3 regions of the Corynebacterium freneyi genome follow, and region 2 is predicted to be linked to each of the others. Evidence: predicted binding sites of a transcription regulator. Region 2 holds the regulator's gene; each other region holds the start of a gene.
The links. The regulator LexA, encoded in region 2, represses DNA repair genes until DNA is damaged. The targets are predictions, from matches to a motif close to CGAACANNTGTTCG.

Region 1: the regulator LexA is predicted to act here: its motif matches at 3,380-3,393, upstream of CFREN_RS02090 (error-prone DNA polymerase).
Region 3: the regulator LexA is predicted to act here: its motif matches at 3,013-3,026, upstream of CFREN_RS08410 (SAV_6107 family HEPN domain-containing protein).

Annotation. Positions count from the first base shown of each region.
Region 1 is NZ_CP047357.1:473,687-479,282, forward strand. Features, by position in the region: gene CFREN_RS02070 (sucrase ferredoxin) at 1-484, shown strand, start outside; gene CFREN_RS02075 (methionine ABC transporter permease) at 498-1,127, opposite strand; gene CFREN_RS02080 (methionine ABC transporter ATP-binding protein) at 1,223-2,290, opposite strand; gene CFREN_RS02085 (MetQ/NlpA family ABC transporter substrate-binding protein) at 2,280-3,176, opposite strand; gene CFREN_RS02090 (error-prone DNA polymerase) at 3,481-5,596, shown strand, end outside.
Region 2 is NZ_CP047357.1:1,359,585-1,365,180, forward strand. Features, by position in the region: gene CFREN_RS06170 (1-phosphofructokinase family hexose kinase) at 1-523, opposite strand, end outside; gene CFREN_RS06175 (DeoR/GlpR family DNA-binding transcription regulator) at 520-1,299, opposite strand; gene ptsP (phosphoenolpyruvate--protein phosphotransferase) at 1,644-3,368, shown strand; gene lexA (transcriptional repressor LexA) at 3,447-4,157, opposite strand; gene CFREN_RS06190 (hypothetical protein) at 4,828-5,010, shown strand; gene nrdR (transcriptional regulator NrdR) at 5,113-5,562, shown strand; gene hrpA (ATP-dependent RNA helicase HrpA) at 5,566-5,596, opposite strand, start outside.
Region 3 is NZ_CP047357.1:1,890,367-1,895,962, reverse strand. Features, by position in the region: gene CFREN_RS08430 (polyprenyl synthetase family protein) at 1-516, opposite strand, end outside; gene metF (methylenetetrahydrofolate reductase [NAD(P)H]) at 609-1,595, shown strand; gene CFREN_RS08420 (LppM family (lipo)protein) at 1,630-2,274, opposite strand; gene CFREN_RS08415 (GNAT family N-acetyltransferase) at 2,264-2,917, opposite strand; gene CFREN_RS08410 (SAV_6107 family HEPN domain-containing protein) at 3,192-3,611, shown strand; gene CFREN_RS08405 (DUF3040 domain-containing protein) at 3,862-4,278, shown strand; gene mraZ (division/cell wall cluster transcriptional repressor MraZ) at 5,015-5,446, shown strand.

The sequences.
Region 1 (5,596 bases), 890 kb from region 2:
GTCGCATTCCAAGGGGCACCGGTTTGCGCCGGCGTTGGTGCTGTTGCCGTGGAATTACTCGTACGGGCGGCTGTCGGCGGTCGAGACGAAGCAGATGCTTGACGACGCCTCGTCGGGAATCCTCCACGCCGGAGGGTGCCGCGGCCGCGGGGTGTGGGATGCCCGCGGGCAGGTCGCGGAACTCGCGGCGCGCGGGGAGGTCGATGAGTGGGCGATCGACGCCGTGGCCGCGGTGGACGTCGCCGACGTGGTCGACGCGGTGTTGGACGAGGGCGCCGGGCATTCGCCGGAGACGCTCGAGCGGCTGCGCGGGGTGCTGGTGCATGCGCCGGCCGCCGATGCCGCCGCCGTCGTGGAGTTCGACGACGGCCGCACCGTCGGCGTGGCTCTCGAGCAGACGGTCACCGAGGGCGTGGTGTCCTCCTGCGGCGACGCGCCCGGCCCGAAGAAGGGCTGGCGGGCGCTGGCCGCGGCGGAGATCTAGCGGGTCATGGCGCCTAGCGGCGCATGACCTTCTTCGCCAGGAAATTGCCCAGCAGCTGGGCGGCCTGGACGATGAGGATGATCACCAGGGTGGTCACCAGCGTCACGTTCCAGTCGAAGGCGCGGTAGCCGTAGACGATGGCGAAGTCGCCCAGGCCACCGCCGCCGATGTAGCCGGCCATGGCCGACATGTCGACGACCGCGATGAACGCGAAGGTGTAGCCCAGGATCAGCGGGCCGAGGGCCTCGGGGACGATGACCGTGCGGATGATCCGCCACGGCCCCGCGCCCATCGCCCGGGCGGCCTCGATGACGCCGGGGTCGATGGCCATGAGGTTCTGCTCGACCAGGCGGGCGACGGCGAAGGACGCGGCGATGGTCATGACGAAGATCGCCGCCCCGGTGCCGATGGTCTTGCCCACCACGAGTTTGGTCAGCGGGCCGACGGCCGTGACCAGGATGATGAACGGGATCGGCCGCACGAAGTTCACGGCCAGGTTCAGCAGGGTGTGCAGCGGGCCGGACGGCAGCACGCCGGACGACCGGGAGACGTACAGCAGCACGCCCAGCACCAGTCCGACGAGGCCGCCGATGACCATGGTCACGCAGACCATCCACAGCGTTTCGCCGAAGGCGTCCCACATGCGGGGGCCCAGCAGCTCCCAGTCGGTGTCGCGGGCGAGGATCTCGGTGGCCGTCGACGTGGCCGCCGCGGCGGTCGCGGTTGCGGTGGTGACGCTCATCGGATGACCTCGCTTTCGGTGAATTCGTCGAGCCGTGCGACGACGCGCTCGGCCGCCGCGGCCACGTCATCGGGGGCCGCGTCGCCCGTCGCGCTGAGGCGCAGCGTCAGACGGCCGAACGACCGGGCCTGCACGTTGGTCACGGACCCGTGCGCCACGGTGGCGTCGAGCCCTTCGGCGCGGGCGATGTCGAGGACCCGGCCCAGGGGCACGGCGTCATCCACTCTGACGGTGACCAGCGCGGCGGCGGGGCCGTCGTCAAGCGAACCCAACGCCGAATCGAGCTCCCGGCCCTTCGGACGGTCCCGCAGCGCCGTGGAGGCGAAACGCCGGCCGACGTCGGTGGTCGGGTTGGCGAACAGATCATGGACCGTGGCGTGCTCGACGACGCGACCGTTTTCCATCACCGCGACACGGTCGGCGATGGCGCGCACCACCGACATCTCATGGGTGATCAGCACGATGGTGACGCCGAACGTGCGGTTGACCTCGCGCAGCAGCTCCAGGACATCCGCGGTGGTCTCCGGGTCGAGGGCCGAGGTGGCCTCGTCGGCCAGCAGCAGCGACGGGTTCGTGGCCAGCGCGCGGGCGATGCCGACGCGTTGTTTCTGCCCGCCGGACAGTTGCTCCGGGTAGGAATCGCCGCGGTCGCCGAGGCCCACGAACTCGAGGAGCTCGGCGACGCGGCGCTTGCGTTCGGCACGTTCCACGCCCGCCAACTCCAGCGGGTAGGCGACGTTGCCGGCCACCGTGCGGGAGGTGAAGAGATTGAACTGCTGGAAGATCATGCCGATGTCCCGGCGGACCTCCCGCAGCTTCTTCTCCTTCATCCCCGCGATGTCGACTCCGTCGAGGAGCACCTCGCCCGAGGTCGGGTTCTCCAGCCCGTTGATCAGGCGGATCAGCGTCGACTTGCCGGCACCGGAGTAGCCGATGACGCCGAGCACCCCGCCCGGTTCGACGGACAGGGTGACGTCGTCGACGGCGCTGGTGGCGTTGGCGCCGGAGCCGAAGACCTTGGAAACTCCGCGCAGTTCGACGCGGGTGCCGGGCTTACTCGGCATCGGGGTTCTCGCGGGCTTCCTGTTCGGCGTCGTCGAGGATCTTCTCCAGGTCTTCGACGGGGCGCTGCACCGGGATGGAGGTGCCGCGGGAGTCGCGGGCCACGGCCTCGGTGACCTCCGGGCCGTGCCAGATCTCGGCGAGCTTCTTCAGCTGCTCATTGTCCTTGTTGGCCTGGGTGGTGGCGAAGACGTTGATGTACGGCTCGGCGGCCTTGTCGTTCGGGTCGTCCTTGAAGATCGCCGAGTTCGGGTCGATGTCGGCGCGGTCGAGGAAGGTGTTGTTGATGACGGCCGGGGTGCCCTCGCCGTAGGCGGCGGGGGTCTGGGCGGCGTCGATCGGGGTGACGGTGACGCGGGACTTCTCCGTGTCGATGTCCAGAGGGGACGGGTTGGCGGAGTCGCCCTTGAGGGCGATGAGGCCGGCCTTCTCCAGCACGCTCAGGGCGCGGCCCTGGTTGGTGGAGTCGTTGGGGATGACGACCTCGGTGCCGTCCTTGATGTCGTCGACGGAGTCGCCGTCCTTCCAGTACAGACCCAGCGGGACGATCTCGGTCGAGGCGATCGGGGTGAGGTCGGCGCCGGAGCCGACGTTGTACTGCGCCAGGTACTTGATGTGCTGGAACAGGTTGACGTCGAGGTCGCCTTCGGCGAGGGCGGTGTTGACCGGCGGGTACTCCGTGAAGGGCACGATCTCCATGTCGATGCCGGCTTCCTCGACCTGCTTTTCGAAGACCTGCCAGGCCTCCTTTTCGAAGTCGGTGGTGCCGATGCGGATGGTGTCGCCTTCGGCGAGGGGTGCCGCGGGGTCGTCGTTGCCGCAGGCGACCAGGCCGGTGGCCGCGAAGGCCAGGGCGACGGCGCCGGCTGCGAAACGTCGCAATGCCATGTGTCTCTCCTTGCAGTGGGGTCCGTCGCACTGTTCGCGAATAGACCAAGCTGTCTTGTTGTGGGATTAGCGTAGCACCCTGGGCGGATCAGCTAAAAAGCGCCGTCGGCGGTGGTGGGTGCGGGTGCGGTGGGGTGCGCGGTCGCGGGCGGTGCGTGACGACGGTCTGCGGGGGTGCGGGCAAGCCCCGGACCAGGAATGTTCGAATGCGTGTTCGCGCCAATCCGTGGTCGGGGCTAGCGTGTGGGCCATGAGCGTGTGGAGGGGTTTCGCGGGCGGCGTCGGTGATGGGGTCAATGATGGGATCGGTGGTGGAGTCGGCGACGGGGCCGGTGGTGCCGCCGGTGCCGGTGCGGGCTCTCGTGCCGGGGGGCCTTTGAGCTGGTCGAGAATCGAACGGATCTTGTCCGGGAGATCGGTGGGGACGTTGACTCCCGGGTACGGCTTCAACGGGCATCGTCGGGGCGGAGGCCGGGGAAGTGGTGTCGTCGGCGGGGGTGGCCGCGTCGATGGTCCCGCGAATGTCTGGGCGAATGTCCGATCGAATGGCGCATCGGATGGCGTCGGCGGCGATGTGTCCGTCGGCGTCGTCGGCCTAGTCGGCGGCGTCGACCTGCATTGCCGGACCAGCTACTCCTTCCTGCACGGGGCGTCCGACCCGGCCGATTTGGTGGACGAAGCGGTGCGGTTGGGGCTGCGGGCGCTGGGCATCGCCGATCGTGACGGGCTCTACGGGGTCGCCCGGTTCGCGGAGGCCGCGGCGGAGGCGGGACTGGACACGATCATCGGGGCGGAGCTGTCGCTGCCGCGGGCGCCGTTGACGGTGCTGGCGCGCGGGCCGGAGGGGTACCGGCGGCTCAGCCGCGTCATCAACGACGCCCTCATGTCCGGCGGGAAGAAGGGGGTGGCCCGCTACCCGGCGCTGCCGGAATTGGCGCAGGCCGCCGACGGGTACTGGCAGGTGCTCGCCGACGTCGCCTGGCTGCCGCATCTCGGGGAGCTGGTCGCGGCGTTCGGCCCGGACGACGTGGCGGTGGACCATCACGTCGACCCGACCCCGGGCGCCGCCGACGACCAGCGCGATCTCGCCGCCGCGGCGGCCGAACACGGACTTCGGCAGGTGGCCGGCGCCGCGGCGACGGCGGCGACTCCGGCGGATGCGCGGGTGGCCGGGGCGAAGCATGCGCTGGCGCAGCGCGAATCCCTCGACGACCATGAACCGAAGCTGCCGCCGACCGGGGGATCGTGGCTGCGGTCCAGCGCCGAGTTGGAGGCCATCTTCGGGCACCTGCCCGGCGTGCTGGACGCCACGGCGCAGGTGGCGGCGGAATGCGCGTTCACGCTGGACCTCATCGCGCCGAACCTGCCGGCCTGGGACGTTCCCGAAGGCCACGACGAGTCTTCATGGTTGGCCCACATCGCCCGCGCCGGGGCGTTGCGACGCTACGGGCCGGCCGAGGGGCTGGACGCCGACGCGACCGGAGCATCCGACGAGGGCGGGGGAGGTGCGCCGACCGTCGTCACGCAAGCCTGGAAGCAGCTGGAACGCGAACTCGACGTGATCGGGGAACTGGGCTTTCCGGGGTATTTCCTCATCGTCCACGACATCTGCGAATTCTGCCGACGCGAGAACATCCTGGCGCAGGGACGCGGCTCGGCGGCGAACTCGGTGGTGTGCTTCGCCCTGGGCATCACCAACGTCGACCCCATTGCGGCGGGGCTGCTGTTCGAACGGTTCCTGTCGCCCGAACGCGACGGCCCGCCCGACATCGACCTGGACATCGAATCCGGGCGGCGCGAGGAGGTCATCCAGTACGTCTACCGGCGCTACGGCCGCGACAACGCCGCGCAGGTGGCCAACGTGATCACCTACCGGCGACGCGGGGCGCTGCGCGACGCCGCCCGGGCACTGGGGCACGCGCCGGGCGTCGTCGACGCGTGGGTCAACGGGACCGCGCAGCCGCCCGAGCAGGTCACCGCACTCGCCGAACGGTTGCTCGGGCAACCCCGACACCTGGGCATCCACTCCGGCGGCATGGTCATCTGCGACCGGCCCATCGCCGACGTCGTGCCCGTGGAATGGGCGCGGATGGAAAACCGGTCCGTGGTGCAGTGGGACAAGGACGACTGCGCGGCCGCCGGACTGGTGAAGTTCGACCTGCTGGGGCTGGGCATGCTCGAGGCGATCCACCACTGCATCGACCTGGTCGCCGAACACCGAGGGCGGACCGTGCGGCTGTGGGAGATCGACGTGGCCGAAAAAGCCGTCTACGACATGCTGTCGCGTGCCGACGCCGTCGGAGTGTTCCAGGTCGAATCGCGCGCGCAGCTGGCCACGCTGCCCAGGCTGCGGCCGCGGGAATTCTTCGACCTGGTCGTCGAGGTGGCGCTGATCCGCCCCGGCCCCATCCAGGGCGGCA
Region 2 (5,596 bases):
CCAGGGCGATCAGCGGTGCATCGGAGGTGTCGACGGCGATGCCGGCGTCCGGATTGGCCTCGCGGACGCGGCGCACGCACGTGGCCAAGAAATCAACCGGGGCACCCGGCGGCAGCGAACCGGCGAGCACCACCCAGGACGCCTGCGGCGCATGGTGAGCCAGACGCTCGAGCATCCGCAGCGCATCGGCGTCGGCCAGGTGCGCGCCCGGGGTGTTGAGCTTCGTGGTGGTGCCGTCGTCTTCGACGATGGTGAGGTTCACGCGGGCTTCGTCGGGAAGATCGATGACCTCGTGGGGGATGTCGGTCTGCGCCATCAGCCGGGAAAAGAGCCCGGACTTCGCAGCCGGGTACAGCGCCAGCGTGTCGTGTCCGGCGTTGCGCACGGCGGCCGAGACGTTGATGCCCTTGCCGCCGGGCACGTCCGACTGCATGGACAGGCGGTAGACCCCGCCGCGTTCGAGCCGGCCCTTGACGGTGGTGGTGCGGTCGATGGAGGGATTGGCGGTGAGGGTGAGGATCATTGTGCGATCATCACCGTGACATCGTGATCGCGCAGGTCGTCGATGAAGCCCTGCGGGGCCGACGGGTCGGTGATGACGACGTCGATGTCGTCGAGAGCGGCGAAGCTGACCAGGAAGTCCCGGCCGAGCTTCGTCGAGTCGCACATCACCACCACCTTGCGGGCGTTGGTGATCATGGCGCGCTTGACCGCGGCTTCCTGCGGGTCGGCCGTGGATAGCCCGTGGTCGATGGTCAGGGCGTTGGAGCCGATGAACGCGACGTCGGCGCGCATGAGCGCCAGCGTCCGCAGCGCGGTGTCGCCGACGACGGCCTGGGTGATCGCGCGGACCTGGCCGCCGAGCAACTGCAGCTCGATGTACGGCGCACCCGCCAGGGTCAGGGCGCTGGGCAGGGAATTGGTGACCACCGACCAGTGGCGCTCCTCGGGGAAGGCCGCCATGAGTTCGGCGAGCGCCTCGGTGGTGGTGCCGGCGTCGAGGAAGATGCCGCCGCCGGAGGAGGGCAGGAAGTCGATGGCCGCGCGGGCGATGGAGCGCTTGGCGTCCTTCTGGGCCTTCTTGCGGGCGTCCACGCTGACCTCGATGGTCTGGAACGACTTCGCGGCGACGGCGCCGCCGTGGACGCGGTGCACGGCGCCCTCGGCGTCGAGCTGCGAGAGGTCGCGGCGGATGGTTTCCGCGGTGACGTCGAAGTGGTGCGCGAGGTCGGAGACCGTCACCCTGCCTTCCACGGCCGTCAATGAAGCGATTTTGCGCCTGCGTTCTTCTGCGTACACGTCGTCTCCTGTGTCGAGCCGGCGTCGCCGCCGGGTGATGCCCGACCGTGGAGGGCGTATGCCCGATTTCGGAACGGGGCTTGGGTGAGCTTCATCTGCGTTGGCCTGGCGTTTGCCGTGGTGGGCGCCTTCCAGGTGAACAGTTTTTGCTACTTACGATTGTGCCCGAATGTGTGGGAAAGTCAAGTCTTATTTGGGTTTCAATGTGGGATGTTTCGCGTAGTATTCGGGGTGAGAGATTCCCGTTCGGTCCCCGCGCCGATTCGGGCCCCGCGTGGGCCGCGGACGGGGCCGGTCGGGTGAAACGAACCACGCCGTCCCGAGGAGAGATCATGTCCCCGTCCATGTCTTCGCCCGACTCCGACAACTCGTCCACCTCGTCCGCGCCCGGGTCGGTGTCGCTGCAGGCCACCGCCGTCGTGCCGGGGGTGGGTTACGCGCCGGCGGTGTGGGTGCGACCCCGGCCCGAGCTGCCGCAGGAGGGCGCGGCGATCGTCGGCGGGGACGTCGACGCCGAGATTGAACGGTTCCGGGCGGCGGCGACGGCGGTGTCCGAACGTCTTGCCGCGCGGGCGACGCAGGTGGAGGGCAACGCCTCCGAGGTGTTGTTGGCCACGTCGAAGCTGACGTTGGACCGCGGGTGGCACCGGGCGGCGGTGAAGGAGATCAAGGCGGGCGTCGCGGCGGAGTCGGCGACGATGTCGGCCATCGAGAAGTTCGTCGAGATGTTCAAGGCCGCAGGCGGCGTCATGGCCGAGCGCACGACGGACCTCGAGGACATCCGCGACCGCGTCATCGCCGAGTTGCGCGGTGACGAGGAGCCGGGCCTGCCCGCGGTGTCGGAGGCGTCCGTGTTGCTTGCCGACGACCTGTCTCCCGCCGATACGGCGACGTTGGATCCGGAGCTGTTCGTCGCCATGGTCACCAGTCTCGGCGGGCCGACCTCGCACACGGCGATCATCGCCCGTCAGCTCGGGGTGCCGTGCGCCGTGGCCGCCGGGGCGGGGCTGAATGCGATTGAATCGGGGACGTTGACGCTGGTGGACGGCGCGAAGGGCGTCATCACCGCCAACCCGGACCCGGAGGATGCGCGGGCCGCCGTCGCCGAGGCCGAGCGGATGGCGGAGAAGATCGCCGCGTGGTCGGGCCTCGGCCGCACCGCGGATGGGGAGCATATCCAGTTGCTGGCCAACGTCGGCGACGGCAACGCGGCGCGCATCGCGGCGGAGGGCGCGGCCGAGGGCATCGGCTTGTTCCGCACCGAGCTGTGCTTCCTGTCGGCCGCCACCGAGCCGACCGTGGAGCATCAGGCGGACATCTACGCCTCGGTGCTCAAGGCGTTCCCGGAGTCGAAGATCGTGTTGCGCACCCTGGACGCGGGGTCCGACAAGCCGCTGGCGTTCGCCAACCTCGATCACGAGGACAATCCGGCGCTGGGCGTGCGGGGCCTGCGCATCTCCCGGTCGAACTCGGGGCTGATGGAGCGTCAGCTCGACGCCATCGCGTTGGCCGCGGAGAAGGCCGGTCGCGGCGGGGATGCGCCCACGTGGGTGATGGCTCCGATGGTGGCGACGCTGGAGGAGGCCGAGTGGTTCGCGGACCTGTGCCGACGACGCGGGCTCACCCCCGGTGCGATGATCGAGATTCCCGCCGCGGCCCTGATGAGCCATGACCTGATGAAGGTGCTCGACTTCGTGTCCATCGGCACCAATGACCTCACCCAGTACGCCATGGCCGCCGACCGGCTGTCGCCGCACCTGGCGTACCTCACGGATCCGTGGCAGCCGGCGGTGCTGCGTCTGATCGACATGGCGTGCCGCTCCGGCAAGGACTCCGATACGCCGGTGGGCGTGTGCGGCGAAGCGGCGGCGGATCCGTTGCTGGCGTGCGTGCTCGTGGGGCTCGGCGTGACCTCGTTGTCGGCTGCGGCGACGGCCCTGCCGGGCGTGGGTGCCCAGTTGGCGGAGGTCACCGCCGCCCAGTGCGCGGACGCCGCCCGCGCCGCCCTGGATGCGTCGGATGCCGACGGTGCCCGTGCGGCGGTGCGCGCGGTGCTCCGACTGGAGTAGCGCGAACGGGGGACGTGCACGCGAAAAAGAACCGGGGCCCGAGCTCATGCTCGGGCCCCGGAGGAACTAGAGGAAGAACTAGAGGCGGCGCAGGACGCTGACGACGCGACCGAGAATGGTGACGCCTGCGTCGACGGGGATCGGCTCGAAGGCGTCGTTGTGGGGGAGCAGCCACGTGCCGGAGCGATCTTCGTGCCACTCCTTCACCGTGGCCTCGCTGTCGGCGTCGCCGTCGATCATCGCGGCGATGAAGTCGCCGTTGTTCGCCGTCTGCTGGGACTTCACGACCACCCAGTCGCCGTCGAGGATGCCCGCGTCGACCATGGACTCGCCGACGACGCGGAGCATGTACAGATCACCGGACTCGACGAGCTCGGCGGGCAGCGCCATGTGCTCGTCGATGTTCTGCTCGGCCAGGATCGGGTTGCCGGCGGCGATCTGGCCGACGATGGGCACGTAGGTGGGGGCGGTCGCACCCTCCGGGACATCGGGGACGTCGGCCGACTTCGGCTTCGGGCCCGGCTTTCCGGCGTGCGTGCCCAGCTGCTGCTTCAGATCGCGGACGTCGACGGCACGGGGCTTGTGGGGATCGCGGCGCAGCGCCCCCTTCTTCTCCAGCTCCTTGAGCTGGTAGGCCACCGACGACGTCGAGTTCAAGCCGACCGCGTCGCCGATTTCGCGGATGCTCGGCGGGTAGCCGCGAAGCGACACCGCATCCTGGATGACTTCGAGGATGCGCCTCTGGCGATCCGTCAACTGGGTCTTGTTCGACTGCTTCTTCTCGGCCATGTGTCCACTCCCACTGGTTCAGGTCGTGCTCGATCGCGTCGTGCTCGGTGTCGTCGTGCTGGGTGTCGTCGTGTCGGGGGCGTCGTGTTCGGCGTCCGTCGCGCCGGTCATTCCCGCCCGCCGTTCGAACACGACCCTACACCAAAACCACCCGTTGTGGCACAACTGTTCGAAGTTTTCGCCCCCATCTCTGGACGCGCTCCCGTGGCGGTGCTATAAATCGAACGCGGGAACGGAGTCGAACATCCGTGCGGCACGTTCGAAAGGGATTATCCGCGTCGTTTTTTACGATGCCCGCAGATTGCCGGATGGAAGGAGCCAACCGATGACCGCCTTTATCGAAGATTACCGCATCAACACCCTGACCAGGGGAGAAGAGCAGCTTTGCGACGGGGTGCCCGCGTGGGTCCGGCAACGCCCGATCGGCGCTTCGGCTCGTGTCGGCGCGTCCGTTCGTCGGTCCGCAGCTTCCGGCGATGTTCGACGTCGTGGTGGCTCGGATCGAACGGGGGTCCGCACGTCCCGTGGCCCGTCGAACGGCCGTCCGGGTGGCGTTCCGGGGGCTTCTCGGCGTCCGAACACAGGGCGAACGTCACCGGTGCCCGCACCCGGACACGGTGTTTCGAACATCGGCCACGTTCGGGGTAGCCGTTCGGTCGTCCGGGGTCCGGTGCAGGGAGTGCGCCGCAACGCCACGTCCATGGCCATCGTCGCGGGCATCGGCGCCGTGTTCGGTCTCATGCTCCACTTTTCCGGCCTGGGGGCGCCCATGCCGGACACTCCGCCCACGCCGACGTACGTCGGGGCGTCGAGCACGGCTGGGGAACCCGTGGCAGGCGGGGTCGCGAAGTAGGGGCTCGCCACAGAGGGGGTACCACGGAGGGGTCACCACGGAGTGGGGGACGAGTAAATGGGGTTGGCCGTACAGGAGGGTGCACGCCGTATGCTCGGAAGCGTGCATTGCCAGTTTTGCCACCATGATCAAACGAAGGTCATCGACTCGCGTCTCATCGACGACGGCATGACCATCCGCCGCCGGCGGGAGTGTTTGTCGTGCGGTAAACGATTCACCACGCTGGAACGCTCCCAGCTCGTCGTCGTCAAGCGTGACGGGGTCGTGGAGGACTTCAGCCGTGACAAGGTCATCCGCGGCGTGCGGCGGGCATGCCAGGGCCGTGACGTGCCGGAAGCATCGTTGAAGTTGCTCGCCCAACAAGTCGAGGAAACGCTGCGTTCGAAGGGCACGCCGCGCGTCAATTCCAACGACATCGGCCTGGCCATCCTGGAGCCGCTGCGCGACCTCGACGAAGTCGGCTACCTGCGGTTCGCGTCGGTGTACAAGTCCTTCAGCTCCGCCCAGGATTTCGAAAACGAAATCCGGTCTCTGCGCGAACGCGACGCGTAGCACCTACCGCAACTTGTCGATGGCCTTCTTCACT
Region 3 (5,596 bases), 530 kb from region 2:
GGCATCGGTCAGACCCGACCCGTGGAACATGTCGTCGGCCCAGGCCAGGGCGATGTCGCCGGCCAGGATCGCCACCGAATGGCCGTAGTGGACGGCGTCGCCGCGCCAGCCGTTGTCTCTGTGGCGTGCCTCGAAAATCTTGTGCACCGTCGGATTGCCGCGGCGAGTGTCGGAGGCGTCGATGATGTCGTCGTGGATCAGCGCGCAGGCCTGGATGAACTCCAGCGCGCACACCGACCGGAACACCGCCTCGGCGTCCTCGACATCGGCGTGCATTCCCCTGTCGCCCCCGGCGCCGAGCCAACCGGCCCAGGCGAAGGCGGGCCGCACCCGCTTGCCGCCGAGCAGCGTGAAGTCGCTCAGCGCACCGATGACCCGGGAGAACTCCTCGTCGATGTCGGCGACCATCGCCGACCGGGCGTCGAAGAAATCGGTCAACGCTCCGGTCACCGCGGCGGGGACGTCGCGGGGGGACATTCCGGGGTCGATCACCGGGTACTTCGCAGAGTCGGCCATTACGCCACCTTTCGGGTGCATTCGCCTGTATTCGTCGCCACACGAGACCCGGGTCGGCCACGTCTGGCATTCTCCCCATAAGATAACCGGTCATGTCCGAATTCCCGCCACCGGCGGTGGGCCGCCAGGTTCCGATCCGCCATGCGTTGACCCTGCCGAGCCCCGGCCCGATCCCGTTCTCCGTCGAGTTCATGCCGCCGCGGGATGACGCGGCGGAAGAACGACTCCTGCGCGCCGCGGAGGCCTTCCACGACCTGGGGGCGTCGTTCGCTTCGGTGACGTACGGTGCGGGCGGTTCCTCCCGAGACCGCACGCTGCGCATCGCCGAACGCGTTTCCCGCGAGCCGTTGACCACGTTGGTGCACCTGACGCTGGTCGGACACTCCGTTCCGGAGCTGCGGCAGATCCTGCGCGCGTACCTCGAACGCGGCCTGACCAACCTGCTGGTCCTGCGCGGGGACCCGCCGGGCGACCCGCTGGGCGACTGGACGCCGACCCCGGATGGTCTGCAGTACGCCTCGGAACTCATCGAGCTGATCCGCGACGAGGAGGAATTCGCCGATTTCGAAATCGGCATCGCCTCCTTCCCGGAGGGCCATTTCCGTGCGCCCGACCTGGAGTCCGACACCCGCTACACGCTGGCGAAGCTGCGTGCCGGCGCGGAGTACTCGATCACCCAGATGTTCTTCGACGTCGACCACTACCTGCGGTTGCGCGACCGTCTCGTGGCGGCGGACCCGGAACACGGCGCGAAGCCGATCATTCCGGGGCTCATGCCGATCACGTCGATGCGGTCGGTGCGTCGTCAGCTGGAGCTGTCCGGTTCGGCGCTGCCGCCTGCCCTCGACGAGCGTCTGACGCGTGCGGCGGCCGGCGACGAGGAAGCCAACCGCGACGAGATCCGAAAGGTGGGCATCGAGGTCACCACCGAAATGGCCGAGCGCCTCATTTCCGAGGGCGTGCCCGGCATCCACTTCATGACCCTCAACTTCGCCCGCGCCACCCAAGAGGTCCTGCACAACCTCGGCATGGCGCCGGCGTGGGGAACCGGGCAGGACATGGTCCGGGGCGGTTTCTGACCGTCAGTTGGGGAGTCGGCGGGTGGAGCGCTGATCAGTCGCGCATGTCGTGGTCGCGGCGCGCCCACAAAACCACCAACAAGGCGGCGAGGATGCCTGCGGCGGTGGTCAAACCGACCCACAACAGCAGCTGGTCACGGTCGGTGCTGCCCGCCGGGGACGTCGCCCAAAACGTCGAGTCGCGTGCGCCCTCCATGGTCCAGCGCACCGTGTGCCCGCCGTCGACCGTGCCGTTCGTGCCGGTCACCGGCGCGGGGAACGCGATGGCCAACGTCACCCGGGAACCGGGGAAACGGGTCAGCGAGGCCTTGCCGTTCAACGACACCTGATTGCCGCCGACGCGCTCGAGCTCGAGATCGATCGCGTCGCCCGCCGCGGAACCGACGAGGTCGTGCACCTCATCGAACGTGAGATCGCGCAGCGTGTACGTCGCGGTGCGACTGTCGCCGGACTGGCCCGTCTCCACGGTCACGGCATCACCGAAGTTCTCCGGAATCTCCCAGAGATTCTCCCGCGACGTCGCGTTCTGCGGCATCGCCACATGCACGGTGCCGTTGACGCGGTCGGACCCCGAGATGGTCACCGCAGCATCGGCGGTGAAACATCCCGCCAACGCGAACACCGGCACGATCACCGCCAACAGTGCCATGAACCGGCGACGAAGTCCCTCAGCGGTCATCGTGGGGACTCCTTCCCTCCGGTCGGGTGGACGCAGGGGCGGCGGCGTCGTCAAGCGAATCATCCGCGGTCAAGGGAAGCGGGGCACCGAGCACCGCGAAGGGGCGCGAATCGCCCGCGAAATGGAAATGACGCAGCACATCGCCGAAACCCAGGCGCCGGTACAGACGCCAGGCACGGTTGGCCTCGGCGGGAACCTCGGGAGTCGACAGGAGAACACGGCGCTCCCGACGACCGTGCATGAGCTCGCGGATGAGGCGTTCGCCGAGGCCGGCACCTTGATGCCGCGGATCGACGTGAATTTCGGCCAACTCCACGTAATCGGTCAACGTGTCCGACACGACGTGAAGGGGAGTGCGGCGCTCCGCCATCCCCGCACGAACCTGGACATGCCACCACTGAGTCGGCGTACCCGACTGGCAGTAGGCGACGCCGACCAAAGGAAAAGAAACGTCGGCCAACGCCACATGCGGGGCGACGTCCTCCGGATGCGCCACTGCGGCCACCGCCGCCCACCCCGGCTCGTGACGGGCGAACGCCCACGCCCGAACGCGTGAGTCGACGATCGACGGGTCATAGCCCATCGCCTCGACGTAAAGGGAGACGGCCTCATGAAGCCGAAGCCGGAAAATCCGTTCCGGCATGGGGAGGACGCTGTATCGCACCCGTACAGCTTAACCGGGGTTGCCAGCGGCGCGGCGAAAAGTCGGTGTTCGGGCGCGTAAACGAACCTTGCGTGCGAATGGGTGTTCGAATATTCTGAAGGGGAATCCGGGGAGGCCCTTACTGTTCGGGGTGTCGCGGAGGCGATGGTGGGCCGGTGGTGCGGAACCCATCGAACGAATGATTGGAGCTTCGTCGATGCCTGTGGTGGTGCGTCGGACGAGGCGATGGACATGGAAGGAAAGGAGAAGACCAATGGCACGCGTGGAACAGGGGAGGAGTGCGGTGGTGGCGCCGTCGGGGCTGTCCGCTCAGGCCGTTTCCTTCCTCGGGCGGGCGGACTCGCTGCTCGCGCAGGCCAAGACCGCGTCGCCGGCTGACCGACTGGACCTGTCGTACCAGGCGGCGCTGCGGGTGGCCGGTGCGGCGATCGCCGAGAAGCCCGGTCGGCGACGCAAGTCGGACAACGGAGCCTGGGCGCGGGTGCGCAGGCACGCTCCGGCGTACGCGCCGTGGGCCGCGCGGTTCGAGGCTCTGACGCCGCGATGGGAGGATGTGCGCATCGGGCTGGCCCGTGGCGTCGATGAATTGGAGGCCCGGCGAGTGCAGGCTCTGGCCACCGATTTTCTCGCCGAGGTGGAGGCCGATTTCGGAATGCTTCCCGACGTCGCCTGATCATGTGGGAAAGCGGTGGTTTGTCTGGGGGAGACGTGCGTACACTGGCCCTACGGGCGACACCCGTCGGAATTTCTTCCGGCCCCCGGCCGGTCACGTGGAATGCGGGGGCAGGTTCGGGAACAAAAGAGGCGCGTCGGCCGTTGAACCCCATAGAGCGTTCGCCGTCGGCGGTGGCAGGTGTCGCCGCCGGGGGGCGTGGATGATGTGAAGTACGAGTAGCCCGACCGTGAGTCAGGGGAGGAAACCCATGGGACTTTCCGAGCAGGAACAGAGGATGCTGGCCGAGATCGAATCGGCGCTGTATGCAGAGGATCCGAAGTTCGGCTCCACGATGTCCGGAAAATCCATGGGGTTCGAACACGGTGGCGCGCCGCGCGGATTCTCGCCCCGGGTCATCGCCATCATCGGCGTCGGTCTGCTGCTTCTCGTTGGCGGCATGGCGTTGGCGACCACCAGCCTGTGGTTCCTGGCGCTGAGCATCATCGGATTCTTGGCCATGTTCGGCGCCGGCGTGTGGGCGCTGACCGGATCGGGTGACGGCTCCCCCCTCGTGTCCGTCGGCGTCGGCGGTTCCCGCGGATCCGGCGCCAAGAAGCCCCGCCGCCAGGGACCCGCAGGCGGCGGCATGGAAGACCGCTTCCGCGGCCGCTTCCAGGACCGCTGACGAACCAGCCCGAAGGAACGCCATCCCGCGCCGTGGTTCGCGGGTTCGGGCCGTGTGCGTCGGCGTATGCACATCGGCGTAATCCAACGACTCACGTCGGCATAACCCGCCATCCGGCCCCCTCGCCATGAGGGGGCCTTTTTCGTGCGCCACGAGGCTCAGCCGCGGCGACCGATACCGCTCCGCTGCCGCGTCCCACTCCAATCCGTCGCATTAACCACTCCGCTCCACCGCAGCGCCCCACTTCGCCCCACCGCGGCCACCCACTTCGCCCCACTGGCGTTTCGTTGGCCATTGCCGGGAGGGGGATGGTGGGCATTGGCGCGTGGGGCGAAAAAGGGGAGAATCCGCGATGGGTCCTGCATTTGGCCTGTTTGAAGGCTGTATTTCGCCAGTTCGCGCCCGGATCCTCCGCTTTTGCTCACGCCCCTTGGTGTGTGACCTGCGGCACTTGAAGGCGACGCGCCGGTCGGTGGAAATCGTCGTCAAGCATGCTGCGTGACACTGCGCACGGGCGGACGCTCCACCTGCGAATATGCAGGTTGACAGGTTAAAGGCGCTGAAAAACCGCAGGAAAGTGGGGCGGAAGGTGTTGCTTGTGGGGCAAAGTGGGGTACTGTGGGCCGTGATGTTGGAGAGGTCGACCGACATCGCAGAAAAAAGACGAATACCGATGAGATGACGAGATGCGGCGCCACCGCGTCGGCCGGACAAGGGGAGAGGAGCCGGAAACGACATGTTCCTCGGCACCTACACCCCGAAGCTGGACGACAAAGGTCGCCTGACGCTCCCGGCGAAGTTCCGCGACGAACTCGCCGGCGGGTTGATGGTGACCAAGGGGCAGGACCACTCGCTGGCCGTCTACCCCAAGGACGAGTTCATCCAGCTCGCACAGCGCGCGACGAAGGCATCCCGGACCAACACCCGGGCCCGCGCCTTCATCCGCAACCTGGCGGCGAGCACGGACGAACAGCGGCCCGACGGGTCGGGGCGCATCACGTTGTCGGCGGATCACCGCAAATACGCGGGCCTGACCAAGGAATGCGTGGTCATCGGATCCATCGATTTTCTGGAGATCTGGGACAAGCAGTCCTGGGAGGCCTACCAGGCGGAGCACGAAGAGGACTTCTCCGACGGCGAAGACGATTCGCTGTTCGGGGTTCTGTAGGACTCGCCGCGCCGCCCGGGACGGGAGCGTCCGCAAGGACTCTGTCCGAACCGACCCTGGTGTACTTCCCCGATACCAGGTCCGGTTCGGGCAGGGCCCTGTGCACGCGCCCCGCGGATGACGCCGAGCGAGGTAAACGAAACCGATTGC